2 regions of the Promicromonospora alba genome follow, and region 1 is predicted to be linked to the other one. Evidence: predicted binding sites of a transcription regulator. Region 1 holds the regulator's gene; the other holds the start of a gene.

The links. The regulator HspR, encoded in region 1, represses chaperone genes until heat shock. The targets are predictions, from matches to a motif close to AAGTTGAGTCNNNNNGACTCAACTT.
Region 2: a site for HspR is predicted at 10,312-10,336, ahead of clpB (ATP-dependent chaperone ClpB). Genes of this name have one in related genera too.

Annotation. Positions count from the first base shown of each region.
Region 1 covers NZ_JBHSFI010000008.1:50,622-65,047, reverse strand. The annotation lists gene ACFO6V_RS22795 (transglutaminase-like domain-containing protein) at 1-616, shown strand, start outside; gene ACFO6V_RS22790 (Sir2 family NAD-dependent protein deacetylase) at 674-1,546, opposite strand; gene ACFO6V_RS22785 (L-histidine N(alpha)-methyltransferase) at 1,660-2,796, shown strand; gene ACFO6V_RS22780 (hypothetical protein) at 2,787-3,428, shown strand; gene ACFO6V_RS22775 (nucleoside deaminase) at 3,436-3,870, opposite strand; gene upp (uracil phosphoribosyltransferase) at 4,062-4,697, shown strand; gene ACFO6V_RS22765 (sigma-70 family RNA polymerase sigma factor) at 4,708-8,133, opposite strand; gene ACFO6V_RS22760 (hypothetical protein) at 8,383-9,150, shown strand; gene ACFO6V_RS22755 (DUF1540 domain-containing protein) at 9,275-9,595, opposite strand; gene ACFO6V_RS22750 (heat shock protein transcriptional repressor HspR) at 9,758-10,210, opposite strand; gene ACFO6V_RS22745 (DnaJ C-terminal domain-containing protein) at 10,302-11,318, opposite strand; gene grpE (nucleotide exchange factor GrpE) at 11,395-12,084, opposite strand; gene dnaK (molecular chaperone DnaK) at 12,081-13,943, opposite strand; gene ACFO6V_RS22730 (GNAT family N-acetyltransferase) at 14,150-14,426, shown strand, end outside.
Region 2 covers NZ_JBHSFI010000004.1:699,136-713,561, forward strand. The annotation lists gene ACFO6V_RS14085 (dipeptide ABC transporter ATP-binding protein) at 1-617, opposite strand, end outside; gene ACFO6V_RS14090 (ABC transporter permease) at 614-1,561, opposite strand; gene ACFO6V_RS14095 (ABC transporter substrate-binding protein) at 1,588-3,105, opposite strand; gene ACFO6V_RS14100 (exodeoxyribonuclease III) at 3,142-3,966, shown strand; gene ACFO6V_RS14105 (septum formation family protein) at 4,112-6,238, shown strand; gene ACFO6V_RS14110 (ArsR/SmtB family transcription factor) at 6,216-7,070, opposite strand; gene clpB (ATP-dependent chaperone ClpB) at 7,636-10,263, opposite strand; gene cpt (chloramphenicol phosphotransferase CPT) at 10,381-10,938, shown strand; gene ACFO6V_RS14125 (sulfite exporter TauE/SafE family protein) at 10,922-11,722, shown strand; gene ACFO6V_RS14130 (carboxyl transferase domain-containing protein) at 11,756-13,234, opposite strand; gene ACFO6V_RS14135 (CaiB/BaiF CoA transferase family protein) at 13,231-14,426, opposite strand, start outside.

The DNA of each region.
Region 1 (14,426 bases):
GATCGGCTTCGCCACGTACTTCATCCCCGGCTGGAACGCCGACCACGTGGTGGGCGAGCGCTGGGACGGCACCCGCTGGGTGCGGTTCGACCCGGAGCTCAGCCAGGAGGACTTCGACTTCGACGTCCACGACATGCCGACCGGACCGGACTCGCCGTTCCCGACGGCGGCCGAGTCGTGGCTGGCGATTCGGGCCGGCACCACCGACCCCGCCACGTACGGCGTGGATCCGGACCTGCCGGGCCTGAGCGGCCGGAACTTCGTGCGCGACTACGTGCTGCTCGAGGTGGCGCACCGGCACCGCGACGAGCTGCTGCTCTGGGACCTGTGGGGATCGCGGCTTCGGAGCCCGGTAGTCCGCGAGGCGGGGAACGGTCGCGCAGAGACCTGGGTCCAGGAGGCCGGCCTGCCGGGCGCGGACGTCTCGGACGCCGAGCTCGACGCCGTCGCCGACGAGCTCGCGTACCTGCTCGTCGCCGCCGACGCCGGAGACCAGGAGGCCGCCGACCAGCTCGCCGAGCTCTACCGCGAGGACGTGCGGCTGCACCCGGGCGAGCGCGTGCTCACGCTCTCCCCCACGGGCCACGGCGGCATCACGGACCTCTCCGCCCACTGACGGCCCCGCCCTCTGCCGAGATAGAGCTGTGGCGAAGTAGAACTGCGGCGAAAGGGGTCAGAGGCGGGTAGCCAGCTCCTGCAGGACGTCGCTCGTGCCCGCCTCGACCTTCACCGTCGCGTACTTGTCGCCGCGGGTGATGCCGCGGTTCACGATCACCACGGGCTTGCCCTCGCCCGCCGCGTGCCGCACGAACCGGAGCCCGCTCATCACCGTCAGGGACGAGCCCGCGACCAGCAGCGCGTCGGCGGAGTCCACCATCGCGAAGGCCCGCTCCACCCGCTCGCGCGGCACGTTCTCGCCGAAGTACACGATCTCCGGCTTGAGCACCCCGCCGCAGAACTCGCAGGGCGCCGGCCGGAAGTGGGCGGTCGACTCGATGACGGCGTCGGCGTCGGGCGCTATCTCGATGTCCGCGACGTCACCGATCGACTCGAGGAAGTCCGGGTTGAGGGCGTCGAGGCGCTCGGCGAGGTGCGTGCGCGAGATGACCCGGCCGCAGGACAGGCAGATCACCCGGTCGTAGCGTCCGTGCAGGTCGATCACGTTGCGCGAGCCCGCGTCCTCGTGCAGCAGATCCACGTTCTGCGTGATGATCCCGGCGAGGAGGTCGCGCTCCTCCAGCCGGACGAGGGCCCTGTGCCCCACGTTCGGGACCGTCCGGTTCACGTGCTTCCAGCCCACGTGGTTGCGGGCCCAGTAGTGCCGGCGGAACTCCTCGTCGCCCACGAACTGCTGGTAGGTCATCGGGTTGCGGGGCGGGGAGTCGGGACCGCGGTAGTCGGGGATGCCTGAGTCGGTAGAGACCCCGGCTCCCGTGAGCGCGGTGAACCGCAGGCCGGCGAGCACTTCGACGGCGTCGTCCACCGTGGTGCGGGCGACCTCGACGGGCTCCGGCTGCCAGGTGGTGGGTCGGGCTTGAGGGAACACGCTTACGAGGGTATGCCGGGAGACGTCCGGCGGCGCCGCCATGTGTTCCATTTCGCACCGGACCGCATCCCGCTAGCCTGAGATCTCTTTGCACCGGAGCACGAGGGGACCGCGTGGGCGACTCAGCGATATCAAGGATCGACAGCACCCTGGCCGGCGACGACTTCGGGTGGTCCGTGACCCTCGTCGGCGAGGACCAGTCGGACAAGCTCGCCACGCTCGCCCAGTACCTCGACGACGGGCACTCGAGCACCGGTGACGGCAAGCGCGTCCCCTCGGGGTACGCCTACTGGGGTATCGGTCCCACCATCGCCTGGTTCAGCGCCTCGAACGACCCGACCTACATGGTGATCAAGGTCGGCACCGAGATGTTCCGCAGGCAGTGGCGCACCATCTCGCCGCTCGTCACCGACGAGTGCGTGCACCTGGTGAGCCTGGGCGTCGGCACCGGCGCCAAGGACGGGATGTTCCTGGAGACGATGGCGCGAGCCAATCCGTCGATGCTGTACATCCCGATAGACATGAGCGCAGAGATGCTCCGGACCGGCTCTCGCACCGCCGTCCGGGAAGCGCGTTTTCCGCTGGACCGCTCGCTCGGCCTGCAGATCGACCTCTCCCTGGACGGGAACCTCGAGGAGCTCAAGCAGTTCCTCGACCGGCTCGTCGACGACGAGCCGATCCTCTACTCGCTGGTCGGCAACACGGTCGCCAACTTCGACGGCGACGAGGACTTCCTGAACGGCCTCGCCAAGGTGCTCCGTCCACAGGACCGGATGCTGGTCGAGTTCGCGAGCACGGAGAGCCTGTCCGACGTCGCCGTGCGCGACACCGAGGCCGAGTACCGCCAGACCCGCGGGTTCGTGGAGTTCGTCGCGAGCGCCGTCCGCTACAACACCGACCTCAAGGTCGATCTCGAGCACATCAGGTTCACCGGATCGGTCGAGGACGAGAGCATCCTGCTGAAGGTGTTCTGGCAGAACACGGGCTCCGAGGCGATCCGGATGCACGTCCCGGGCAGCCGTCCGATCCGCCTCAAGCCGCAGGACACGATCCGGCTGTACACGACGCGCAAGTACACGACGGAGCGCATCGACCAGCTGGTCTCGAGCGCCGGCCTGCGCACCACTCATGTGCAGCGCGAGCACTACCGGCACACGCAGCGGCACAACCCGTTCGGTCTGGAGCTGCGCCTCCTGGCTCCCGACGAGAACGCGCCGGTCCAGCTGCCGACGTTCGACGTGTGGAAGTGATGCGGGCGCGGCTGCGCCTGCTGCGGCGACGGGCCCTGGTGGCATGGTCGAGCCGCCGCTGGGCCCGCCGACGGCGCGTGATCGTCGCCGTGATCACCTATGCCCTGCTCGGAATCGCCTTTGTGCTCGGCATCCTGTGGATACTCGGCGTCGGACCCGAGTGGGAACCCTGGGTCAACTCGCTGACGCTTCTCGCCGGCGTCACGGGGCTCATCGTGGAGCGGCAGAACGCGGAGACGGAACGCCGCTCGGAGGTGGTCGCCTCGGTGGTCTTCGAGCTGCAGCAGAACCGTGCGATCGTCGAGCGCCGGCTCGCCGGGCTCCGGACCGGCGGTGACCGCGCCCTCTCGGTCAGTCCTCGGCTCGCGCTGTCCGCCGTCGACGCGGCACTCGCCTCGGGTGTGCTGAGCCGCACGCCCGACAGCCCGCTCGTCGGGCAGCTGCACCGCTGGCGCGAGCAGGTGCAGGGCTACAACTGGCGCCGGGACCTGACGGAGTTCGAGCTCATGCTCATCAAGTACCAGGACGCCGCGGCTGGATCGAACCTGTCCAGCCTCGCGAACGAACGGCTGTACCTGCTCCGTCTCCGTACGCTGCTCGACCAGCTTCACCTGGCGCTGCCCCAGGTCTGACGACCGCTCAGCCGCGCCGCGCCTCGAAGAACTCGCGGAGCAGCACCCCGCACTCCCCCTCGCGCACGCCGCCGAGCACCTCCACCTCGTGCAGCGCGCGCTGGTCACGCACGAGGTCCCAGACGGAGCCGGTGGCGCCCGCCTTCGGGTCCCACGCGCCCAGCACGAGGCGGCGCACCCTGGCCTGCACGAGCGCGCCCGCGCACATCGGGCACGGTTCGAGCGTCACCACCAGCGTGCAGCCGGTCAGGCGCCACTCGCCGCGCGTCGCGGCAGCGGCCCGCATCGCGAGCACCTCGGCATGGGCGGTCGGGTCCCCTGTCGCCTCACGCTCGTTGTGTCCGACGCCGATGACCCGTCCCGCCTCGTCGAGCACCAGGGCGCCGACCGGTACGTCGCCGGTGTCGAGGGCGCGGCGCGCCTCGTCGAGCGCGGCGCCCATCCAGCTCTCCCAGTGCGCGCGGCGCTCAGCGACGCTCATCGCGCTCAGGCCCTCCGACGTGTCAGACACAGAAGTCACCATAGTGACCCACACGTCTGACAACTCGGTGTGGCCGACGCGCGGTGTGGGCCTGGCAACGTTCGGGACCTCCACGCCGTCCTGGCGCGCGACTGCCCGGTAGCGTGGGGCCCATGCGCCTCCACGTCGTCGATCACCCGCTGGTCGCCCACAAGCTGACCGTCCTGCGGGACGAGACAACTGCCTCGCCCACCTTCCGCCTGCTCGTCGACGAGCTCGTCACGCTCCTGGCCTACGAGGCCACGCGGGACATCGCCACCGAGCCGCACGAGGTCAAGACCCCGGTCGCGACCATGACGGGCACCCGCCTCGCGTCGCCGCCGCCGCTCGTGGTGCCGATCCTGCGCGCCGGCCTGGGCATGCTCGACGGCATGAGCCGTCTGCTCCCGACGGCGGAGGTCGGGTTCCTCGGCCTCGTGCGCGACGAGGAGACGTTCAAGGCCGTCACGTACGCGAACCGCCTGCCCGACGACCTCACCGGTCGGCACGTGTTCCTGATCGACCCGATGCTCGCCACCGGCGGCACCCTGGTCGCCGCCATCGACTACGTGCTGGAGCGCGGCGCCCGCGAGGTGACGGCGGTCTGCCTGCTGGCGGCCCCCGAGGGCATCCAGCTCCTCGAGGAGCACGTGGGCGACCGCGCGAACCTGACCGTCGTCGTGGCCGCGGTGGACGAGCGGCTCAACGAGAAGGCCTACATCGTGCCCGGTCTGGGCGACGCGGGCGACCGCCTGTACGGCATCGTCTGACGGGTCGGCGTCAGGCCTGGTCGGCGGGCTGGTCGATGCAGGTGTCCAAGCCCTGCCAAGGCCACTGGTTCTCCGTGCGCGGGACGTCCGACGTCTCGTCCCTGCCCAGGGCAGCCGGATTCGCGTCCGGGGTCAGCTCGCACTCGGCGCCTATGCAGTTCTGGCCCCGGACGCCGTACGACCACTCCACCTCGTGGGTCCTGCCCTCGAGGTCACGGTAGAGCCGCACGGTGACCGAGCCGTCGGTGCTGAGGGCGGTCTGCCGAGTGAGCGTGAGGGCGGTGGTCTGCCCCGCGGGCACCGGCTGGTCGGGCCCGACGTCGTTGCTGCCCTCGCGGACCAGCAGGCCCGTCCAGTCGCGGCCGGTCCGGTTGTCCACGGTCGCCGTGAGCTGCACCTGCGAGTCGGCGGAGCACGCCGTCTCGGTACCGACCGAGACGGCGTCGCCGGGCCACGTGAGCTCGGCGCACGACTCGAACGAGACGTTCGTCCTGTCCAGCACCTTGCCCCCGGCCGTGATCTCGGAGGTCTCGGTACCCCAGACGACCGGGTACTCGATCACCTGGGTCTGTCCGGCCTCGACGGTCCTGGTCACGTCCCCCACGTGGAACCGCACGGGCAGCGTCGACGCCGTGTTGTCGGCGGTGAAGGAGTACTTCTGCACCGAGCGGTCCTGCGCGGCGTCGAACTCGCAGGCTCCTGCGATCACGGGCTTGTCGCCCAGTGCCGGGGCGATCGTCGCTGCGTCGTAGTGCGCCGTCGGGTTGTCCTTGGACACGACCGCCTGGGCAGGCGCGTCGCCGTCCTCGTCCTTGCCCTCCCGTGAGAGGCGGAAGACCGCCTCACCCTCGGGCACCATCGCGCTACCGGTGTCGACGGTAAGTGTCTGAGTTCCGCCCGGCGTCACGGGGAGGGACACCGACTTCATGGCGGTGCCGTCGACCGTGACCACCATGTCGACCGTCATGGTCTCGTCCGAGGTGTTGGTCACCTTGCCCTCGACCGCCACGGTGCCGCCGGTGTTGAACGTCTGTGCGCTCACCTCGGTCGTCCACGACGGCGTGTAGCAGTCAGCTGCCTCGTGGTCACCCGCCGGCACAGGCGTCTTGTAGGTCCGGCCGTCCACATCGGTGGCCAGGACGAAGACCGCCTGACCTGCCGGAAGCCGCAGGCCGTCGTGCACAGTCAGCTCGGTGGACTCCCCGGGTGCGAGACTCTTGCCCGTGGAAGCGCTGGTACCGGCCGCCTGGAGGGCTACCCGCACCGTGCGCTGAGTCGTGTTGGTGTACGTGCCGGTCACCACGGCGTCGGCTGTGCCGACTCCGCCCTCGTCGAGGCAGGAGGCCGCGACCGTACCCACGCCGTCGGCGGCGTTCGCCCAGGCGGACGTGACGGTCACCGTCGCGGTGGTGGAGTACGCGTAGCCCCCGGAGACGACCGGGCGGATGTTGGCGACGCCGAGCTCCGTGGCTTCCGCCGAAGCCTCGACCGCCGACGTGACGTTCAGCGCTACTGCGCGGCCGTCACCGGGCTCGACCGCGGTTGCCGCGTCGGTGTCCGCACGGGGGGCGCAGAACCAGGCGTTCGGCGACTCCGTAGCCGAGCAGGACAGCTCGGGCTGCGACCCGGCGGGCTGGACGCCGTCGGGCAGCGACACCTCGACGCCCCAGTCCGCGGGGACCGTGCGGTCGCCGGTGCTGTTGACGCGGATCGGCAGCGCGGCGGTCCCCGGGCTGCCCAGCGAGACGTTGTCGGTCGACGCGGAGAGCTCCGGGCCGAAGTGCGCCACCGTGCGGTCCGCGAGATCGATGGTCACGTGGTCGAGACCGTCGGCCCACACCTCGGCACCGATGGGGTAGTCACCACCGGCGTTGGCCCGGACGGGCACCTCGACGCGGTGCGCCTGTCCAGGTGCGACCTCGCCGAGCGAGCAGAGCAGCACGTTCGCCTGCTCGGTCGGGTTGCAGGCGATGGGGCCCTCGTTCTGGAGCGGTCCCACGGTGGCGGGCGCGCTCGGCGACGCACTCGGCTCGGCCTGCGTCTCGCCGTCGGACGTGTTCTCGGGCTCCGTACCGTCGGCGCTGTTCTCACCCGTGCCGGCATCGGGCGTCGAGGTCCCGGCGTCGTCGGCGCCTTCGGTCGGCTCCGCGGTGTCCCGGGCCAGCCGTCCTCCCACACCCGTGCCGAACGGTCCTTCGTCCGGCGTCATGGTCAGGCCGTGGGGAAGCGTGAGCTCCAGCTGCGTACCCGTCGCGGCGACCTCGCCCGCGTTCGTGATGGTGAAGCCGAGGATCTGGTGCTCGCGCGGTGCCAGCGGGTTCGAGGCGTCGGTGTAGTCGACGCGGAGAACTGCTTGCGTGCTCGGGTCCGGCTTGACGTCGTTGTTGTCGGACGGCGCAACCGGCTTGCCGTTGATCTCCTCGGCGCCGGGCAGCCCGCGGCCGTCCTCGGTGCTGATCACCTTGTCGTTGGCCACTGGCTCGGGGTCGCCGGGTCCCGCGATCTGCAGCGCCGCGACCATGCTGACGGCGGCGACGGCGATCGCGCCGGCCGCCACGCTGCCGCCCGTCGCGGCGGCGAACGCACTGGCGGTCGCGGAGACCGCGGACGACACCGCACCCGAGAACGTGCCGGTCGAGGCCGCGCCGACAGTTGCCGTCGCCGCCGGTGCGCTACCGACGGCCGCACCCGCACCGGCCTTGGCCGCGACGAAGATCCCACCGATCGGCGCACCGGCGCCGACGAGAGCCAGCCCGCCCGCACCGAGCACCAGCGGGGCGATGACCGTCTTCATGCCGTGTGCGACGTCGTGCAGCTCGAGCACCAGGGCGCTGCAGGTGCCGCAGGTCGCCAGGTGGTCGGCGATCTTCGTGGTCTCCCGCTTGGACAGGCTGTCCCGCACGTACCCGCCGAGCAGCGGGTTCACGGAGCGGCACGTGTCCGAAGGGGCATGCGTCAGGTGCTGCTGCAGGTAGCCGGCGCGCAGCGCTTCCTTGGCCCGGTAGAGCAGAGCGGAGACGCCGTTGGGGCTGAGCCCCAGCACCGGCGCCACCTGCGCGGGCTTCAGGTCGTCGACCAGGACGTACCAGAGCACCTCGCGCCAGCGCTCGGGGAGGTCGAAGTAGGCCTTGGAGACCACGCTGCGCTCGAAGCCGGCGAGCGCAGGGTCCTCGTCGGACGCGACCCGGCCGACCACGGACTCGATCTCGTCGTCAGTGCTGGGGCGCGTACGCGCGGCGCCGCGGGACACGTCGAACGACCGGTGGCGCACCACCGTGTACAGGTAAGGGCGGAACCCTGCGTCGGGGCCCGCGCCGCGACGAAGCATCTCGAAAAGCTTGCTGAAGGCGTCTGCGACGACATCGTCGGCGTCAGCGGGCGAGACGTACTGCCGCGCGAGCGCTCGCGCGGCCCCCGCGTGGCGCTCGTAGAGCACGCCGAAAGCCTCGCGGTCACCCGACCTGACCTGCAGGATCAGTTCCGCGTCACTCGGGGTTTCCCCTGTGCTGCTCTCGGCTTGTTTCACGTCTACCCAGACTCTCGGCCGTGTCCCTGCCCAAGACTATAGAGCCACACCGCCATCTTAGGGGCTGAAAAAAACATTACCAGGATGATCTTCGGGTGAAGTGCGGTACACCACCCCTGAAGGTGCGTCATGATTGGTCTCCGTGAGGGTCCCTTCATCATGAGCGAGTCACAGCAGGAGGCGCAGGTGCGAGTGCATGACCTGCGCGAGCGGTGGCGCGCCAGCAGTCTGGCCTCGGTCTGGATCCGACCGAACGACTGGGAGCACCCGGCCGCTGAAGCGCTGGCAGAGGCATTGGCTGAGGGCCGCGGAGTCATAGCACCCGCGGAGCGTCTTGGTGCCGCGCGGGCCGCCGTCGGCGCCGGGATCACCGAGGCGCTGGACGACGTCGCCTGTCTGTATGCCGCGTTCGGCCGCCCCACCGACGTCGGCGCGCTGCGCGCCGCGGCGATCGGCTGGGTCGGAGAGCGCGAGCGGGTCCCCTACCAGATAGCCACGCACGACCCGTCGACAGGCCTGCCGACCGGCGAGTACCTGGGCGAGCGTCTGCGCGAGACCTACGGCACCGCGCAACGCGCCGGCTCCACCGCCGGAACCACCCATTGCCTGCTGGTGCTCGACGTCGGCCTCGACAGCCTCGACACCTGGCAGCGGCTCGCGCGCTCAGCGGCGATCGGCCGGACCCTGCACCAGGTCTTCGGCGAGGGTCACCCGATGGCGGCCGTCGGCGACGGCACCTTCGTGGTGCTGTGCGAGCGCGGCCCCGCCACCGCGGAGCTGGGTCAGTCGCTGCGCCGCGTGGTCGAGCGCAACGCAGAGGTGCTCGGTCTCACCACAGAGGTGCGCAGGCCGACCCGCGTCTGGGTGGAGCGCCTGCCGGGGACGCACGACGACGCGCTGCTCCTCCTGGACCACCTGGCTCGCTGAGCCACCGGACCGCGGACGTCGAACCGCGGACGCCGAACGAAAAGCGAGAGCGCCCGCTCACCGTCGAGCGGGCGCTCTGTCTTGTCACGCTTTGTTCTGTCCCTGCCTCGTTCCGGCGCCGGCGCTACAGAACCGGTCCGCGCTCCTGGAAGGTGAGGCAGTCGGCGTGCCCGGGCTGCTCTGGCCCGGCACCCACGCGGATGGACGCGGCGCCGCACTCCAGGTGGTCGTTGTGCACGCACTCGCCGCGCTGGCAGGCGCCGACGTGCGCGATGACCTTGTCGAGGCCTCCCTTGGTGCTCAGCGGGATGAACGTCGCACAGGAGGCGTCACCTTCGTGACCTGCGATGGTGACCGCGCCGGCGTGGCAGCCGTGGTCGTGGTTGTAGCCGCAGCCGTCGATCGAGCACTCGGCGACCTCGGGCATTTCCATCAGCGTGCTCATGACTCACTCCTCGCTGGTCCGCACTTGAACATCCGGAATAGCTCGATCATATTCCGGAAATGCAGAACGCGTAGAGCAAGGAATGCCTTACCTATCTTTTTCGGCGCATTCTCGATTAACGAAAGAATTGCGTTACCGAAATTGATGGGCGGTCGGTAGTGCTCAGCCCTCGCGCCGGGGCGACGGCCGCCAGAGCACCACTGCTCCCCCGCCGACGCCGCGGTGCTCGAGGTCGATCCGCGTCGCCGCGCTCCGGACCCGCTGGCCACGCTGCACGACGACGACGTCGCCGGCGGCCGGACCCGCAGCGAACACGCGGCCCTCCTCCTGGACCCGCATCAGCAGGTCACCGAGGCGTTCCTCCAGGACCGAGACGTGCTCCTCGAGGGCGAGGATGCGCTTGATCCCGGCCAGGTTGATGCCCTCGACCTGCGCGAGCCGCTGTACCTGCAGAAGACGCGCCACGTCCCGGCGCGAGTAGCGGCGGCCACGTCCGCGAGTGCGCCGGGGTACCACCAGGCCGAGCCGGTCGTACTGGCGCAGCGTCTGCGGGTGCATACCCGCCAGCTCCGCTGCCTTGGAGACGGTGAGCACGGGTGCGTCGTCGTCGAGCATGTGCCCCTCCCTCTCTCGTTCGCTCGGAACTGCGTGCGGGCAGGTTAACCGACCGCGGCGCGGTGGGGACCGTGCCCCACCGCGCTTGCGGTCATTCCATCGCCCGCTCGGCCAACCCGGCGCGCACGTCCTCGCCGTCGCTCTCCGCGGCGAACGTCTCGATCGCCTGCTTGGCCTTCTTGCTGAGTTTCTGCGGCACGACCACCTGGACACTGACGAGCAGGTCACCGTTCGCGGCCGCCGTGTGCACGCCGCGTCCCTTGAGGCGCAGCGACCGTCCCGACGGGGTTCCCGCGGGCACCTTCAGCCGCACGGTAGAGCCGTCGAGGGTCGGCACCTCCAGCGTGGTCCCGAGTGCGGCCTCGGCGAACGTGACGGGCACGGTCATGCGCAGGTCGAGCCCGTCCAGCGTCCAGACAGGATGAGGCGCCACGTGCACCGTGACCACCAGGTCGCCCGCGGGGCCACCGGCGACGCCCGGCTTGCCCTTGCCGCGCAGCCGGATCTTCTTGCCGTCGTTGATCCCTGCCGGAATCCGGGTGGTGATGGTGCGGCCGTTGACGTCCAGCTCGGCGGTAGCGCCCTCCACTGCCGCACGGAACGGCAGCGTGACCTGCGCGACGACGTCGGCCCCCTTGGTCGGCGCGCCGAACCCCGTCGGGCCGGCCGAACCGTAGGCGGACCGGCCCCCGGCGCCGAACATCGATCCGAGGATGTCCTCGAAGCCCGGGGCGGCGCCACCGCCCTGCGAATAGCGGACCCGCGGTCCACCCCGGCCGGCGGGACCCTGCCCACCGCCGAACATGGCACCCATGATGTCCTCGAAGCCGCCCGCGCCGGCACCGCCGGGCCCGGCGGAGAACCGCGCACCACCGGCCATCGCGCGCACCGCGTCGTACTGCCTGCGCTGCTCCGGGTCGGACAGGACCGCGTAGGCCTCGCCGATCTCCTTGAACTTGGTCTCTGCGGCCGCGTTGCCCTGGTTCTGGTCGGGGTGGTGCTGGCGCGCCAGCTTGCGGTAGGCCTTCTTGATGGCCGCGTCGTCGGCGTCCTTGGGTACGCCCAGCACGGCGTAGAAGTCCTTCTCCATCCAGTCCTGACCGGTCATGGCACCTCCTTCCGCGTCGATAGGGGTGGTCGAGCTCGCCGAGACCTCGGTCTCGGCGAGCTCGACCACCGAGAAGTCACTCCGGTCCGACGACGCCCACGCGTGCCGCCCGGACCACCTTCTCGCCGATCTTGTACCCGGGCTCCACCACGAGGTTCACCGTGGAGGCCGTCGCGTCAGCGTCGGTCGAGTGCATGAGCGCCTCGTGCAGGTTGGGGTCGAACTCCTCCCCCACCTTGCCGAACCGCTCGACGCCGAACTTCTGCAGGCTCTGGTCGAGCTTCTCCGCGATCGCCGCCATGGTTCCGCTCAGCTCGCCGTGCTGCTTCGCGCGCTCGACGTCGTCGAGCACGGGCAGCAGGGCGGCCAGCACGTCCTGCACGCCCCGGTTCCGCGCGGCCTCCTGGTCGCGCAGCGCCCGGTTGCGGTAGTTCGTGAAGCTGGCCCGCTCGCGCTGCAGCGCGTCCAGGTGCTCCGCGGCCTCGGCCTTCGCCTTGAGGACCTCGGAGGCCTCGGCGGCCTCGCCGGACGGCTCGAAGTCGAGTCCTTCCAGCGGGTCGACAGACTCGCCCACCGGGGTGGACCCCTCCGCCGAGGCGGGCACGTCCGCCGGCGTGGACTCGTCCGACTGCTCGTCGGACGTGCCCGGCTCGGCCGGACGGCTCTGCTCGCCGGAGTTGTTCACCTTGCGCTTGTCCGTGAAGTGGAAGGGGTGCTCCTCCGAGCCCTCGGGCTCAGGGGTTCCCTGCGGGTTCTCTTCGGTCACTTGCGCTCTTCCTCGTCGTCCACGATCTCGGCGTCGACGACGTCCTCGTCAGCGGCGGACCGGTCGTTCGCCTGCGGTGCGCCGTCGGCGCTCTGCGGCGCCGCCTGCTCGGACGCGTACAGCGCCTCGCCGATCTTCTGCGAGGAGGCGCCGAGCTTCTCGTACGACGTCTTGACGGCCTCGGCGTCCTCACCCTCGAGCGCGGACTTGACCGCGGCGATGTCCGCCTCGACCTCGGTGACGACCTCTGCGGGGAGCTTGTCGCGGTTGTCCGCGATCTGCTTCTCCATGGAGTACGCGAAGGCCTCGGCCTGGTTGCGGGTGTCCGCCTCCTCGCGACGCTTCTTGTCCTCCTCGGCGTGCAGCTCCGCGTCCTTGACCATGCGGTCGATGTCGTCCTTGGGCAGGGCCGAACCGCCGGTGATCTTCATCGACTGCTCCATGCCCGTGCCGCGGTCCTTGGCGGACACGTGCACGATGCCGTTGGCGTCGATGTCGAACGTGACCTCGATCTGCGGCACGCCACGCGGGGCGGGCGCGATACCGGTGAGCTCGAAGACACCCAGCGGCTTGTTGTCGCGCGTGAACTCACGCTCGCCCTGGAACACCTGGATCGCCACGGACGGCTGGTTGTCGTCGGCGGTCGAGAAGACCTCGCTGCGCTTGGTCGGGATGGCCGTGTTGCGCTCGATGAGCTTGGTCATCACGCCACCCTTGGTCTCGATACCGAGGGACAGCGGGGTGACGTCGATCAGGAGGACGTCCTTGCGGTCACCGGTGATGACGCCGGCCTGCAGGGCGGCGCCGACGGCGACGACCTCGTCCGGGTTGACGCCCTTGTTGGGCTCGCGGCCACCGGTGAGCTCCTTGATGACCTCGCTCACGGCGGGCATGCGGGTGGAGCCACCCACGAGCACGACGTGGTCGATGTCCGAGACGGAGATGCCCGCGTCGCGGATCACGGCGTGGAACGGCGCCTTGGTCCGGTCGATGAGGTCCTGCGTCATCTGCTGGAACTGAGCGCGCGTGAGCTTCTCGTCCAGGTGGATGGGGCCGTTCTCGCTCATCGACAGGTACTGCATCGAGATGTTGGTGCTCGTCGAGGACGAGAGCTCCTTCTTGGCCTGCTCAGAAGCCTCGCGGAGCCGCTGCAGCGCGATCTTGTCCTTCGACAGGTCGACGCCGGAGGAGTTCTTCACCTGCTTGATGAGGTACTCCACGACGCGCTGGTCCCAGTCGTCGCCGCCGAGGCGGTTGTCACCCGAGGTGGCGCGCACCTGGATGGTCGAGAAGTCGTCCTCGTCCTTGCCCACCTCGAGCAGGGAGACGTCGAACGTGCCGCCGCCAAGGTCGAAGACGAGGATGAGCTCGTCCTCCTTGCCCTTGTCCAGGCCGTAGGCGAGGGCGGCCGCGGTGGGCTCGTTGACGATGCGCTTGACGTCGAGGCCCGCGATCTGGCCCGCGTCCTTCGTGGCCTGGCGCTCGGCGTCGTTGAAGTACGCCGGGACCGTGATCACGGCCTCCGTGACGGGCTCGCCGAGGTACTCCTCGGCGTCGCGCTTGAGCTTGCCCAGGATGCGGGCCGAGATCTCCTGCGGCGTGTACTTCTTGTCGTCGATGCTCACCGTCCAGTCGGTGCCCATGTGGCGCTTGACCGACGAGATGGTGCGGTCGACGTTGGTGACCGCCTGACGCTTGGCTACCTCACCGACCAGCACCTCGCCGGTCTTGGAGAACGCGACCACCGACGGGGTGGTCCGCGAGCCCTCCGCGTTGGCGATGACGGTGGGCTCTCCACCCTCGAGGACGGTCACCACCGAGTTGGTGGTGCCGAGGTCGATACCTACTGAGCGTGCCATGTGACTGCCTTCCTCCGACAGATTGAGTCTTCTGCACTCAACTTAAGCCGGAGCTCGCGTGGAAGCAAGCCCGCGACCGCAAAGTTGAGTCCACTTCACTCAACCTCGTTCGGAGCCGGAAAGTTCCCGGTGCTGGGCCTCCGTGCGCAGAACCCCGCTGGCCTGCACAGACGTCGCCCCAGAAGACTCAGGATTATCGTGGCGCCATGCCCTTCGAGATCGCCCTGACCGACGACGTCACACTCCGAGAACTGACCAAGGACGACGCAGCGGCGATCGCCGGCGCCTACGGACGCAACCGGGAGCACCTCGCCCCCTGGGACCCCGCCCGCCCCGAGGCGTTCTTCACGGAGGAGTGGCACGAGGAGCACCTCCGGGCGCTGGTGCTGGAGAGCTCCACCGGCCGGGCCCTGTACACGGTGTTCGAGGTGGACGGCGAGATCGTGGGCAGGCTGAACCTCACCGACGTCGTGCGCGGTGCCT
Region 2 (14,426 bases), on a different contig from region 1:
TTGGGCAGCACGTGCCGGGCGGCGATCGCGAGCTCGCCGCGGTTCGCGGCCCGGGCGGCCAGCACGTAGTCGGACCGCACGACCTGCAGCGTCCCGCCGCGTGCGACACGGGCGAAGGCGGGGATCGAGCCGATGCCGAGCGCGACCATCGCCGTCACGGTGCCCGCGCCGTAGACGGCGCCGAGAACGATCGCGAGCAGCAGACCGGGGAAGGCGAGGAGGATGTCGCTGCCCCGCATCAGGAGGGCGCCGAGCCGCCCGCCGCGCATCCCCGCGAGCACGCCGAGCGGTACGCCGACCACTGCCGCGATGCCCACCGCCACCAGGCCGACCAGCAGGGTGATCTGGGCACCCGCCATGACCTGCGAGAGCACGTCGCGGCCGAACCGGTCGGTACCGAGCCAGTGCTCCGTCCCTGGCGGGAGGAGGCGTTCGGCGCCCGCGTGCTCGGGGTCGTACGGCGTCCAGACGAGCGAGACGAGGGCCGTGACGACGACCAGCCCGACCAGCAGCGCGCCGATCACGAGCTGGGGGTGCGTCCCAGGCCGACGGCGGCGGGTCTCGACTCGTGGCTCCTGAGCCTGTCGAAGGGCGACCAGCGGTTGTTGGCCGGTCATGACGCCCTCCTGAGCCGGGGGTCCAGCAGCGTGTAGGCGAGGTCGACCAGGAAGTTCAGCAGCACCACGAGCACGACGAGCACCGCGACTATCGACTGCACGGCGAGCAGGTCGCGGTTGCCCACGGAGTCGAGCAGCAGGCTGCCGAGGCCGGGCACGGCGAACACCCGCTCGATGACCACCGCGCCGATCAGCATCGACGCGATCTGCACGCCCACCACTGTCACGATCGGCACGCCGGCGTTCCGCAGCCCGTGCCGCACCAGCGCGCCGGTGAACGTGAGCCCCTTGGCGCGGGCGGTCCGCAGGAAGTCCTCGCGCATGATCTCCAGCACGGCGCTGCGGACGTACCGCGTGATGATCGCGGCCTGCACGGAGCCCAGCGCGACGGCGGGCAGCAGCACGTGCCGCCAGAACTCCCCGAACCCGTCCACGGGCGCCGTCCACCCGCCCGACGGCAGCCAGCCGAGCCGCACGGCGAACAGCGCCACGAGCAGCACGCCCACCAGGAAGTTCGGCACCGCCACGCCCACCTGGCTCACCGCGGACAGCGTCACGCCGCCCGCGTTCCGGTGCCAGACGGCGGCCAGCGTGCCCACGGGCACCGCCACCACCAGGGCGATCAGCATGCCGAGCAGCACGAGGATGCCCGTCACCTGCACCCGGTCCGCGACCAGGGGCGTGAGGTCCTGCGACGTCACGTAGCTCGTGCCGAGGTTCCCCGTGAGCAGGCCGCCCATCCACTCGAGGTACTGGGACACGAGCGGCCCGTCCGTGCCGTGCTCAGCCCGCCAGGCCGCAAGCGCCTCGGGGGACGCCTCGATCCCGAGCGCGACGGCGGCGGGGTCACCGGGCAGCACCCGCAGCAGCACGAAGATGGCCGCCGTCGCCACGAGGAGGGTGGCGACGAGCTGGGCGAGGTGCGAGGCGAGGTGTCTGGCCACGGGTGGTTGTCCGGCGTCGTGCCGGGTCAGTCGAGGGGCCAGGTCAGGCCGGTCAGGTCCATCGATTCCGTGGTGGCGTTCGCGGCGATGCCACCGAGGCGGACGTCGGCGACGACGGTGTTGGGGAAGAGGAACAGGGGATCGCTCGCTGCGTCGTCGACGATCATCCGAGCGACCTCCTGCATGCCCGCCACGTACTCGTCGGGGCTGCCCCGGTCGGCCTCGTCGGCGACCGTGGCGATCTCCGGGTTGTCGTAGCCGATGTAGTAGTCGGGGTCGCCGAAGATCGTCAGCATGTCCCGCGCCTCGGTGTGGAGGATCACGGACATCTGGTAGTCGTGCTCGGTGAACACCTTGTCCAGCCAGACGGCGGGGAACTCCGCCGGAACGATCTTCGCGTCGATGCCGACGTCCTTGAGCTGTGACACCACGACCTGGGCGACGGCCTCGGCGTAGGGGCGGGTCGGGACGTCGAACGCGATGCTCAGGTCCTCGACGCCGGCCTCGGCCAGCAGCTCCCGGGCCCGGTCCGGGTCGTGCGGGTAGGCGTCGGTCAGGTCCTGGTAGTACGGGTCGGTGGGCGGCACCATCGAGCCGATGAGCTCGCCGTGCCCGGCCCACGCCGTGTCGAGGACCGCCTTGCGGTCGATCGCGTACATGACCGCCTGACGCACCCGGAGGTCGTCGAAGGGCGGCGCGGCGTTGTTCAGCGCGAGCAGGACCTCGCCCGTCGAGGTGCCGTCGACGACCTGCAGGTTCTCGTCGCGAGCGAGACCGTCCAGCAGGTCGGGCGCCTGCAGGTTGTACGCCATGTCGATGTCACCGGCGCGGACGGCGTTGGCCTGGGCGTTCGCGTCGGCGAAGTAGCGGACGGTGACGTCCTGGATCGCCGGCGCCTCGCCCCAGTAGTCGTCGCGGGCAGCGAGTGTGATGTGGTCGCCGGGGGCGACCTCCTCGACCGTGTAGGGGCCGGTGCCGACCGTCTCCGTCGCCAGGTCGGCGGACAGGTCGTCGGGGAACATGGCGCCCACCGACGTGCCCATGTCGAACAGCCAGGAGTTGCTCGGGTGCTTCAGGGTGACGGCGACCTCGGTGTCGCTCGTCGCCCTCACCTTCCGTACGACGTCCATCTTGGACCTGAGGCTCAGCGTCCAGTCGTCCTGGACCCGCTCGATCGACGAGACGACGTCGTCCGCGGTGAACGGCGAGCCGTCGGAGAACTGCACGCCCTCGTGCAGCGTGAACGTGTAGACGGTGCGGTCCCCGTTGACCTCCCAGGACTCGGCGAGCTGCGGCTGTACCTCGCCCTCCTGGTCGATGGTCACCAGGCCCTCGTACACGTTGTTCATCAGCAGCTGCGGGATGGCTGAGCCCGACGTCGTCGTGAAATCGAGGTTGGTGGGCTCCCCCGTCAGGCCGACGACGACGTCCGTGCGCTCTCCTCCGGGGCTCTCGCCGGAGCCTGCCGAGCAGGCCGCGACCAGGGCCGCGGTGGTCAGGGCGACGACGACGCCGACGGCGCGGCGCCTGGTGAGGATCTGCACGTCACCAGCGTAGTCGGGTGAACATAGGGTGGGACCGTGCGCCTCGTCACCTGGAACGTCAACTCCATCCGCACGCGCGTCGACCGCGTGCTCGCCTTCCTCGACCGGTCCCAGGCCGACGTCCTGGCCATCCAGGAGACGAAGTGCCGGGACGACCAGTTCCCGACCGCGGCGTTCGAGGCCGCCGGGTACGAGGTCGCGCACTTCGGGCTGTCGCAGTGGAACGGTGTGGCGATCGTGTCGCGGGTCGGCCTGACCGACGTCGCCACCCAGTTCCCGGAGCAGCCGGGCTTCGCCAAGGCGATCATCGAGGACGGCCCGGACCCGCTGCTCGACGTCGTCCCGCCGCTCGAGGCGCGGGCGATCGGGGCGACCTGCGGCGGCGTCCGCGTGTGGAGCCTGTACGTGCCACACGGCCGCGCGCTCGGCGACCCGCACTACACCTACAAGCTGGCCTGGCTGGAGGCCCTGCGCACCTCCGCGCAGACCTGGGCCGACGCCGGCGACGCCGTGGCGCTCATGGGCGACTGGAACGTCATCCCGCTCGACACGGACGTGTACAACGCCGCGGACTTCGCCGGAAAGACCCACGTGTCCCCGCCCGAGCGGGCGGCGTTCGAGGCCTTCGGCAAGGCCGGGTACACGGAGCTGACGCGGCAGTTCATCCCCGAGGAGCACGCGTACACCTACTGGGACTACCAGCAGCTCGCCTTCCCGCGGAACAAGGGGCTGCGGATCGACTTCTGTTGGGCGTCGCCCGCCCTCGCCGGCCGCGCATCGGGTGCCGTCATCGACCGGGACGAGCGCAAGGGCAAGGGCGCCTCCGACCACGTCCCGGTGATCGTCGACCTGGCCGACTGAGACTCCCTCCCACGGCGCAGGAGGCGCCGAGGTTCCACCGGCGATGGGGAAATCAGCGGGTGAAACTGTCCACAAAGAGGGTGCACTCCAGGCGTGCGTCGTCCTGGTGACAAGGTCGTCGTCGAATGTCGGTAAGTTAACCTGCATGACGTCGACGCCCGACCACCTCCCGGCCGCCACCGAAGTCGCCAGGGTGCCTGCTACGGATCCTGTCGAGACGGCGTCTGCGGACGAGGCGGAGCGGGATCCCGCGGGCAACGGCACGGTCGTCGACAGCCGTTCCGGGGACGACGCGGCGCCCGAGCAGGCCGACGACGACGGGTCCGACACCGCTGGTGCGTCGGCCACGAACGGCGAGCCCGAGGGCGACGGCGCCCAGGGCGGGGTAGCCGGGGCCGAGTCCGGGGATGCCTTGTCCGGGGCTGAGAGCGCGGTGGCCGGCTCGGCGGAGGTCGGCTCGGCGGAGGTCGGCTCGGCGAAGACCGGCTCGGTGGAGCCCGAGGTCGCAGAGGAGTCCACCGCTGGACCGACGGCAGTTGCCGCGCCGGACGCGGGGTCGTCGGCTGGTGCGGAGAGCGCACCGAGCGACGTCGAGCCGGCCGCGAAGGCCGATCCTGTCGCGGAGGCGGAGCCTGCGGTGGACGTCGAGCCCGTTGCGGATTCCGAGCCTGCAGCGAACGCCGAGCCCGCAGCGGACGTCGCACCCGTCGCGGACCCCGGGCCCGTGGCGAAAGCCGCGGATCGTGAGCCCGCTGCAGACGCTGAGCCCACCGGGAGTGCCGAACCCGCCGGAGACGCTGCTGACGCGGAGCCTGCCGCACCGGAAGAGCCCGTCGCGGACGCCAAGCCTGCGGCGGGTACCGGTTCGAAGCGGACAGCACGCACCGAGGAGATCAGCGTCGTGCCCGCCGCCGCACTGCCGAAGCGGGTGCCGCCGTCGGCTCCCCCGGCCGAGCCGACGCCGTCGCCCACCAAGGACGTGGACCCTGCGACCACAGCGCCGGCGGAGGAGCCGGCCGAGACCGACAGCACCATCGGCACAAGCATCGCTGCTGACACCGACACCGACACCGACGCGGGCGTCGACACCAGCGTGTCTGGCGAGGACGCCGCCTCGGACGACGCAGCCGATGCACCGGATGCGCCCGTCTCGACGAGCGCTCCCGACTCGCCCGCCGCGACCGACTCGCCTGCCGCGACCGGCTTGCCTGCCGCGACCGGCTTGCCTGCCGCGACCGACAGCAAGCCCGCTACCTCCAAGGCCCCGCGTACGGACGAGGCCGAGCCCCGGACGCCGTCCGACAGTGCGGCTGCGCCGGCCGTCGACGAGACCTTCGACTTCAAGGCGCTCTCCTTCGCCGCGATCGCCGCAGCACACAAGAAGGAGCTCGGGCCGCGGACCGTCGCCGGGGAGACCGGGGAGACCGGGGCGTCCGAGAAGCAGAAGGCCGCGGGCCCCGAAGCGGTTGCCCGCGAGACGGAGGCGCCCGCCGAGGTGCGGCCCGCCGCACCGGACGACGCCCCCACCGAGGAGCTCTTCGCGCCGCCCGCTACGCGAATCCCACCGGCCGTCACGCCGCCGAGCCCGTTCCCGACGCCTGCGGCCCCGCCGCAGCATCAGCCAGGCGCCCCGCGCCAGGACGAGGGCGCCGGCCAGCAGCCGCCGTCGCCGTTCCCCTCCCCGCGCGGCGGTTCCGCGCACCCGTTCCCCGCCGTGCACGGCTATGCGCCGGAGGCCTCCTATGCCGGCTGGCGCCCGCCGACCGCGGCTGACGACGCCGCCAAGCGACGCCGGTTCGCGATGATCGGTGGGGCCGCCGTCGCAGTCGTCGCCCTGGTGACGGTGATCGTCCTCGTCGTGAACATGGTCAGCAAGCAGCAGTGGGAACCGATCGAAGCGATGATCGCGGAGCCGCGCGAGGTGCATCCACTGCAGCTGGTGCTCGGTTCGTGCGTGGAGACCGTCCCCGAGGACGGCGAGGTCTCCGAGGTGCTCGCCGTTCCCTGCGACGCCTCGCACACCGCGCAGGTCGTGGGCCGCACCGACTTCGCCGACGCCGCCGTCTGGCCAGGCCGTGACGAGGTGGACAAGCGCGTGGCCCTCGTGTGCGGCACCAAGCAGCTCGGTCCGATCGCCCGCACCAGCCAGATCGTGAACTCCGTGAGCTACGTGGTCTGGGGCCCCAGCGAGGAGTCGTGGAGCGATGGCGACCGGGTCGGCCTGTGCCTCGCCACCACCGACGAGCCGATCACACAGGATCTCCTGCAGTAACAGCAGGCTGTGTCGCGGCCTGACCCTGCCCGGCGCAGCCGTCGAGCAGGGTCTGGCCCAGCGGGGTCAGCGCGTGGATCACGGTGTTGCGGTCGCGCCCGCTGGCGATCAGGCCGGCGTTGCGCAGCACCGTCGCATGCTCCGACGCCGACGCCGGGGAGATCGCCAGACGATTCGCGATCTCGCTGGTCGTCGCCCCGGTGCCGAGCACTCGCAGCACCGCCGCCCGGGTCCGGCCGAGGAGTGCGGTGAGCTGCCGTCCGCCGTCGGACCGGACCTCGAAGCTGCGGTCCAGCCCGGCAGGCTCGTGCACGATCGGGTAGAGCAGCACCGGCGGCAGGTCGGCGTCCGCGAACGTGATCGGGGCCCGGACGCAGAAGTACGACGGGATGATCAACAGGCCACGACCGGCCAGGTGGATGTCCCGCTCGGCGGCTGTCGAGACGGACAGGACCGGATGCTCCCAACGCACCGACGGGTGCAGCGTCCGCAGGGCGTTCTCCGTCCCGCCCTCCACCCAGGCGCGGGTGCGCGCCGCACGGTCGACGTCCACGGCGGCCCGGATCCCGCTCCAGTACGGCCCCACCGCATGCTCGTAGTAGGACCGCACCGCGACGCCGAGCCCGCGCACGGCAGGTGCGGAACCTGCGGCGAGATCACGCATCCAGAGGTGCGGCCTCTGCTCGCCCACCAGTACCTCGATGTCCCTGCGGAGCAGGGCCCTGGGGGTGGACAGCATCGCGTCCAGCCCGGCCTCGAAGCTGTCCGAGCCGGTGACCGGCGTGAGGAAGTCCGGCGAGTAGCCCCGCGGCGGTGCCAGCCGTAACAGCATGCGAGCTGCCGGGGGCAATCCGGACAGCGCCCGCTGCCGCCAGCGCCCGAACAGCACACTGCCCGAAGGCTGGTTCATCACATGTGCGCTGAGCAGCACCTCCCACATAGGGTCCGGGCCCGGAGCGATCCGAACCCGGGCAAGATCATCCGAAGTGAAGTGGAACCGCAGCACCAGGCCTCCCTGACCGTCTGCCCTCTCCCGTGGCCCCCGCCGGCTCGCCCCCGCGCGCCCTGACCGTGCGGGACCGTACACGGCATTCCGCACACAGCTTTCACCCCCGCGCAGAGAGGGACGGCCGAGCATTCAAGTTCTGGGCGAGCGGGCGCTCACCTTCACAACACCAACACACACGGTGCTGCTCAGACATCGATCACCGCCCGCCCTGCAGATCGCGCGGCCATTCCCCCTGGCACCAGGATGGCAGGCGGGCCCCGCCCGCACATCGATAAATAGTCGTAGTCCGATGTACGCAGATCGACGTACACGGGGTCCCTTGGTCCTCGTCAGGCGGTCAGCACCCTCGTCAGCCGGTCAGTCTTGCGTCAGGCGGTCAGCCCCTTCGTCAGGTGGTCAGCACCCTGCGGTCGAGAGCCAGGCCCTCGCCGTCCGCGCGGTCCACGACCACCGTGTCGCCGTCGGACACCTCGCCCGCGAGCAGCAGCCGTGCCAGGCGGTCGCCGATCTCACGCTGCACGAGGCGACGCAACGGCCGGGCGCCGTAGGCCGGGTCGAACCCCTCCAGCGCGAGCCACTCGCGCGCCGCCTCCGTCACGTCGAGCGTGATCCGGCGGTCCTCCAGCCGCTTCGCGAAGGCCCCTACCTGCAGCTCCACGATGCTGCCGAGCTCGGCCAGCGTCAGCGCGTCGAAGACCACCACGTCGTCCAGGCGGTTGAGGAACTCCGGCTTGAACGCGGCCCGCACGGCAGTCATCACGGACTCGCGCCGTTCGTCGTCCGACAGCATCGGTTCCACGAGGAACTGCGAGCCGAGGTTCGAGGTCAGCACCAGGATCGTGTTGCGGAAGTCGACGGTACGTCCCTGGCCGTCGGTGAGCCGGCCGTCGTCGAGCACCTGGAGCAGGACGTCGAAGACTTCGGGGTGGGCCTTTTCTACCTCGTCCAGCAGCACCACGGAGTAGGGCCGTCGCCGGACGGCCTCGGTGAGCTGACCGCCCTCCTCGTACCCGATGTATCCCGGAGGCGCGCCGACGAGCCGGGCCACGGAGTGCTTCTCGCCGTACTCGGACATGTCGATACGCACCATCGCGCGCTCGTCGTCGAACAGGAAGTCGGCCAACGCCTTGGCGAGCTCGGTCTTGCCGACACCCGTGGGGCCGAGGAACAGGAAGGAACCGGTGGGCCGGTCGGGGTCGGAGACACCCGCCCTGGTCCGTCGCACCGCGTCGGACACCGCGGCCACAGCAGCCTTCTGGCCGATGAGGCGCTGCCCGAGGACATCCTCCATGTGCAGGAGCTTCTCGGACTCGCCCTGCAGCAGCCGCCCGGCGGGGATGCCGGTCCACGCCGCGACCACCTCGGCGATCTCGTCGGCGCCCACCTTGTCGGCGATCATCGGGGCTTCGACAGGAGCCAGCGACGGGTCGGCGTTCGAGACCTGGCTCGTCGCCTCCGCCTCTTCCGCCGCAGCCAGCTCCTTCTCGACCACCGGGATCTCGCCGTATCGGATACGCGCGGCGCCCTCCAGGTCGCCCTCGCGCAGCTTGCGCTCGGCGTCGGTCCGCAGCTCGTCGAGGCGAGCGCGCAGGTCACCGACGCGGTTGTGGCCGGCCTTCTCGGACTCCCAGCGCGCGGTCAGCGCGGCCAGCGCCTCCCGGCGGTCGGCGAGATCGGCCCGCAGCCGCTGCAGGCGCTCCTTGGAGCCGGCGTCCTCCGACTCGGACAGCACCACCTCTTCCATCTCGAGGCGCGTGACAGCGCGCTGCAGCTCGTCGATCTCCACCGGGGAGGAGTCGAGCTCCATGCGCAGGCGGGACGCGGCCTCGTCGACCAGGTCGATCGCCTTGTCGGGGAGCTGCCGCCCGGAGATGTAGCGGTCGGAGAGCGAGGCGGCGGCCACGAGAGCGGAGTCCGCGATCGTCACCTTGTGGTGCGCCTCGTAGCGCTCCTTGAGCCCGCGCAGGATCGCCACGGTGTCCTCCACGGAGGGCTCGCCCACGAAAACCTGCTGGAACCGCCGCTCCAGGGCCGGGTCCTTCTCGATGTGCTCGCGGTACTCGTCGAGCGTGGTGGCGCCCACCATGCGCAGCTCGCCGCGCGCGAGCATGGGCTTGAGCATGTTGCCGGCGTCCATGGCGCCCTCGCCGCCGGCACCCGCGCCGACCACCGTGTGCAGCTCGTCGATGAAGGTGACCACCTCGCCGTCCGACGCCGTGATCTCCTCCAGGACCGCCTTGAGGCGCTCCTCGAACTCACCGCGGTACTTCGCCCCGGCCACCATCGAGGCCAGGTCGAGCGCCACGAGGCGCTTGCCCTTGAGGGACTCGGGCACGTCGCCCGCCACGACCCGCTGAGCGAGCCCTTCGACGACCGCGGTCTTGCCGACGCCCGGCTCTCCGATGAGCACCGGGTTGTTCTTGGTGCGCCGGCTCAGTACCTGGATCACACGACGGATCTCCGAGTCACGGCCGATCACCGGGTCGAGCTTGCCGTCACGGGCGCGCTGCGTCAGGTCGGTGCCGTACTGCTCGAGCGCCTTGTACGTGCCCTCCGGGTTGGGGCTCGTGACCCGGCCGGCCCCACGGACGGCGGGCAGCGCGGCGCGCAGGGCGTCGGCAGTGGCTCCGGCGTCGGACAGGATCTGGGCCGCGGGCGACTGCCCGGCCGCGACGGCGATGAGCAGGTGCTCGGTGGAGACGTACTCGTCGCCGAGCCCCTGCGCTTCCTTGGACGCCAGGTCGAGGACCGTGGCCATGGCCCGGCTCGCGCTCGGCTGAGCGGTGCTCGCGCCGCTGGCCTGGGGCAGCGCGACCAGAGCCGCGCGCACTCGCTGGCCGATGGCCTGCGCACTGGCCCCGACCGCGTCGAGCAGGCCGACGGCGACACCCCGCTCCTGCTGGAGCAGCGACGCCAGCAGGTGGACCGGCTCGAGCTGCGGGTTGCCGGCAGCCGACGCCGACTGGATCGCGTCGCCGATCGCCTGCTGCGACATGGTCGTGAACTTGGTGTCCATGAGGCCTCCCAGGATGGTGCTGAAGTCTGCGCGGCAAGACCGCGTTCAAAGTTGAGTCTACTCCGCTCAACCCTGGAATTCACTGTAGCGTGCGCCACCCACTCGTACCGTTGCGGCATGAACACCCAGGTGATCGTCCTCAACGGCGGTTCCAGCTCCGGGAAGTCCGGCCTCGCGCGCAGCCTGCAGACGGCCTTGCCCGACGCCTGGCTGTCCCTCAGCATCGACACCCTCGTCGACGCGATGCCCGTCCGCCTGACCACCGGCGGCGACGGGATCGGTTTCGCGGACGACGGCGGCGTCGACGTCGGGCAGGAGTTCATGGCGCTGCAGGACGCCTGGATCGCCGGGCTGGTCGCCATGGCACGCGCCGGCGCGCACATCGTGGTCGACGACGTCTTCCTCGGCGGTGGCGCGTCCCAGCGGCGCTGGCTCGACGCCCTGGGCGATGTCCCGACGCTGTGGGTCGGTGTGCGCTGCGACGCCGCGGTCGCGGAGGCGCGCGAGGCTGCCCGCGGCGACCGCGTCGCGGGCATGGCCGCCAAGCAGGCAGAGGTCGTGCACGAGGGGGTCACCTACGACCTCGAGGTCGACACCACGCACACCGGGTCGGTGGACTGCGCACGGACCATCGCGGCACACCTGAGATCATCGCGGGGTGACCGAACAGACTGACGAGTCCCTGACACCTCCCCGCGCCGTCCTCGTCGGGGTCGTCGGCGGCACCTTCTCCGGACTGTTCGGCCTGGGTGGCGGCATCGTCATGGTGCCGCTCCTGACGTCGCTCGGCGGCCTCACGCAGCGCCGGGCCAGCGCGTACTCGCTCGCGGCGATCCTGCCGGCGGCGATCGTCGGGTCCATCCCGTACCTGACCCACGACGCCGTCGACCTGATCGCCGCCGGACTGCTCGTCGTGGGCGCGGTGATCGGCGCCGTCGTCGGGGCGCGGCTGCTCGCCCGCGTGCCGGAGACCCTGCTGCGCTGGCTCTTCGTCGGGGTGCTGGTCGCGGGGATCGTGCGGTCCGTGATGGACGCGTTCGGCGAGCCCCCGTCCGTCGACACCGCCCAGGGGCTGCCCAGTGTGCTCGACGGCGCGGGAATGATCGGGCTCGGCCTCGTCATGGGCGTCGCGTCCGGTCTGCTCGGCATCGGCGGCGGTCAGCTCGCCGTCCCCGGCCTGTCCGCGCTGTTCGACTTCGCGCCCGCGCTGGCCAAGGGCACGTCTCTGGTCGCGATGATCCCGACCGCGGTCTCCGGCACCTGGGTCAATGCCCGCAACCGGCTGGTCCACCTGAAGATGGCCGCGCTCATCGGCCTCGTGGCGTCGGGCTTCTCGTTCGGCGGCGCGAGCCTGTCGGTGGTCATGCCAGACGACGTCGCGTCGATCGCGTTCGCCGCGCTCCTCGTCTTCGCCCTGGTCCAGCAGATCCGCAAGGCCCTGGAGAAGCAGCGGCACTGAGCAGAGGCCGATGCCCGGGTGATCGGTAGTCCGTCAGGTAATCGGTAACTCGGACTGCCGATCACCTGACGGACTGCCGATCACCGAGTCGGTGTCCAGCTCCCGCAGCACCGCCGCGCACTCGGCGGCGACCGCCACCGCTACGTCGCGGGCGGTGTCAGACTCCCGCTCCGGGACCACGCGCTGCACGGCGCCCTCCGCGAGCAGGTCGACAGCCCGGATGTGCTGGGCCTCCGCCATCGCCGCCGCGTGCGTGGTGTCGCCGTGCACGATGACGCTCGCGCCCTCGGGCGGCAGCGGCGACAGCCAGGCGTGCTCTGCGGCGATCACCGCCTGCGCGGGCAGCAGCGCGAGCGCCCCGCCACCGCAGCCCTGGCCGAGGATCACCGACAGCGTCGGCACCGTCATCCGGGTGAGCGCCGCCATGCAGCGCGCGATCTCACCGGCGAGCGCACCCTCCTCGGCGGCCTGCGAGAGCTCGGCTCCCGGGGTGTCGATCACCGCGACCAGCGGCAGCCGCAGCTCCTCGGCGAGCCCCATCGCGCGCCGCGCCACGCGCAGCGCGGCGGGTCCCATCGGGGTGCTCTCGGTCTGCCGGGTCCGGTCCTGCCCGACGACGAGACACGGCCGACCGTCCAGCCGCGTCAGCGCCACCAGCATCGACTCGTCGCGCTCACCCTCCTCCGTGCCGGAGAGCCGCACGGTCCCCGAGGCCCCGTAGCGCAGCAGGTCCCGCACCCCCACGCGGCCCTCGGCCCGGGTCCGGAGCACGGAGTCCCAGGCAGAGCTGTCCGCCGCGGCCTCCCCGGAACGGCGCGGAAGGGACGGCGCCGAGGGCGGGTCCACCAGCACCGCGAGCGTCCGCTCGACGAGCGCCGGCAGGTTCTCGGGCGCGACGACGCCGTCGAGCACGCCCTTGGCGGCGAGATTCTCGGCGGACTGGACGCCGTCGGGCAGGGCCTCGCCCGTCAGGGCCTCGACCACGCGCGGCCCGAGGAAACCGATGAGCGCACCGGGCTCGGCGACCGTGAGATGCGCGAGCGAGCCCCACGAGGCATAGACGCCGCCGGTCGTCGGGTGCCGCAGGTACACGAGGTAGGGCAGGCCCGCGTCGCGGTGGTCCATCACGGCGCGCGAGATCTCGACCATCCGGAGGAATGCGGGGGTGCCCTCCTGCATCCGCGTGCCGCCGGACGCCGTCGTCGCCAGGAGCGGCAACCGTTCCGCCGTCGCGCGCCGGATCGCGGCGGTGATCCGCTGCGCCGCGGCCCGGCCGATGGAGCCGCCGAGGAACCGGAACTCGTTCACGACGACCACCACGGGCCGCCCCCGGACCCGGCCGCGACCCGTGAGCACCGACTCGTCCGTGCCCGCCTTCTCCGCGGCCGCCGCCAGCACGGCGCGGTACTCGGCAGTGTGCCCCGACGCGTCGACCGGCTCGTCCCAGGACTCGAAGCTGTCCGCGTCGAGGACCAGGTCGAGCAGCTCGCGTGCCGTCCACCGGCGGGTCATGGACCAACCTCCGGGCCGGGCCTCTCCGGGCCGGGCCACTCCCGCCCGGGCGTGTCGAGCCAGGCCCGGATCCCCGCGGCGTGCTCGTCGAGCACCGGCGGCGCCTGGTGGTCCCGCCGGGTCACCTCGGCGCCAGCTGGGTCGAAGAACCGCAGCGGCGGGCCGGGCAGCGTCACCGTGCCGAGGCTCGTGTGCTCGACGTCGACGAGCAGGCCCTGGCTCGCCGTCTGCTCCCATGCGTACACCTCGTCGAGGGTACGCACCCGGCCCGCCGGGATCCCGGCGTCGGCCAAGCGGGTCAGCAGCCGGTCCGCGTCGAGGTCGGCGAACGCCGTCTCGACCAGCTCGATCACCTCGTCGCGGCGGGCGACCCGCTCGGGGTTGCTCCGCAGGCCCTCCGCATCGGCGTCGAGCCCGAAGGCCAGGCAGAACTTCTGCCACAGCACCTCGGAGCCGACCGCGATCTGGACGGCGCCGTCACGGCAGCGGAACAGGCCGTACGGCGCTATGGAAGGGTGGTGATTGCCCTGCGCGTGCCCCACCTCCCCGGCGACGGTCCACCGCGTGCCCTGGAACGCGTGCACGCCGGTGACCGCCGCGAGCAGGGACGTCCGGACCACCTGTCCGACGCCGGTCGTGTGCCGCTCGTGCAGCGCCGCGAGGACGCCGTACGCGCCGTAGATCCCGGCGAGCAGGTCGCCGATCGGGACGCCGACGCGCTGCGGGTCGTCCGGGCCGGAGCCCGTCAGGGACATCAGCCCCGCCTCGCCCTGGGCGATCTGGTCGTACCCGGCACGGCCGCCCTCCGGGCCGTCGTGCCCGAACCCGGTGATCGAGAGCACCACCAGGCGCGGGTTGCGCTCGAGCAGCGTGTCGACGCCGATCCCGAGCCGGTCCAGCACTCCCGGCCGGAAGTTCTCCACGAGCACGTCCGCCCGGTCGACGAGCGCGAGGAGGGTGGCCAGGCCTTCGTCGGCCTTGAGGTCGAGCGCTATCGACTCCTTGTTGCGGTTCGCGGACAGGAAGTACGTCGACTCGCGCGCACCCTCCTCGCCGACGAACGGCGGGCCCCAGCCACGCGTGTCGTCGCCCCGCTCGGGCACCTCCACCTTGACGACGCGCGCACCCAGATCGCCGAGCATCATCGTGGCGTGCGGCCCGGCCAGGGCCCGGGAGAGGTCGACGACGACGA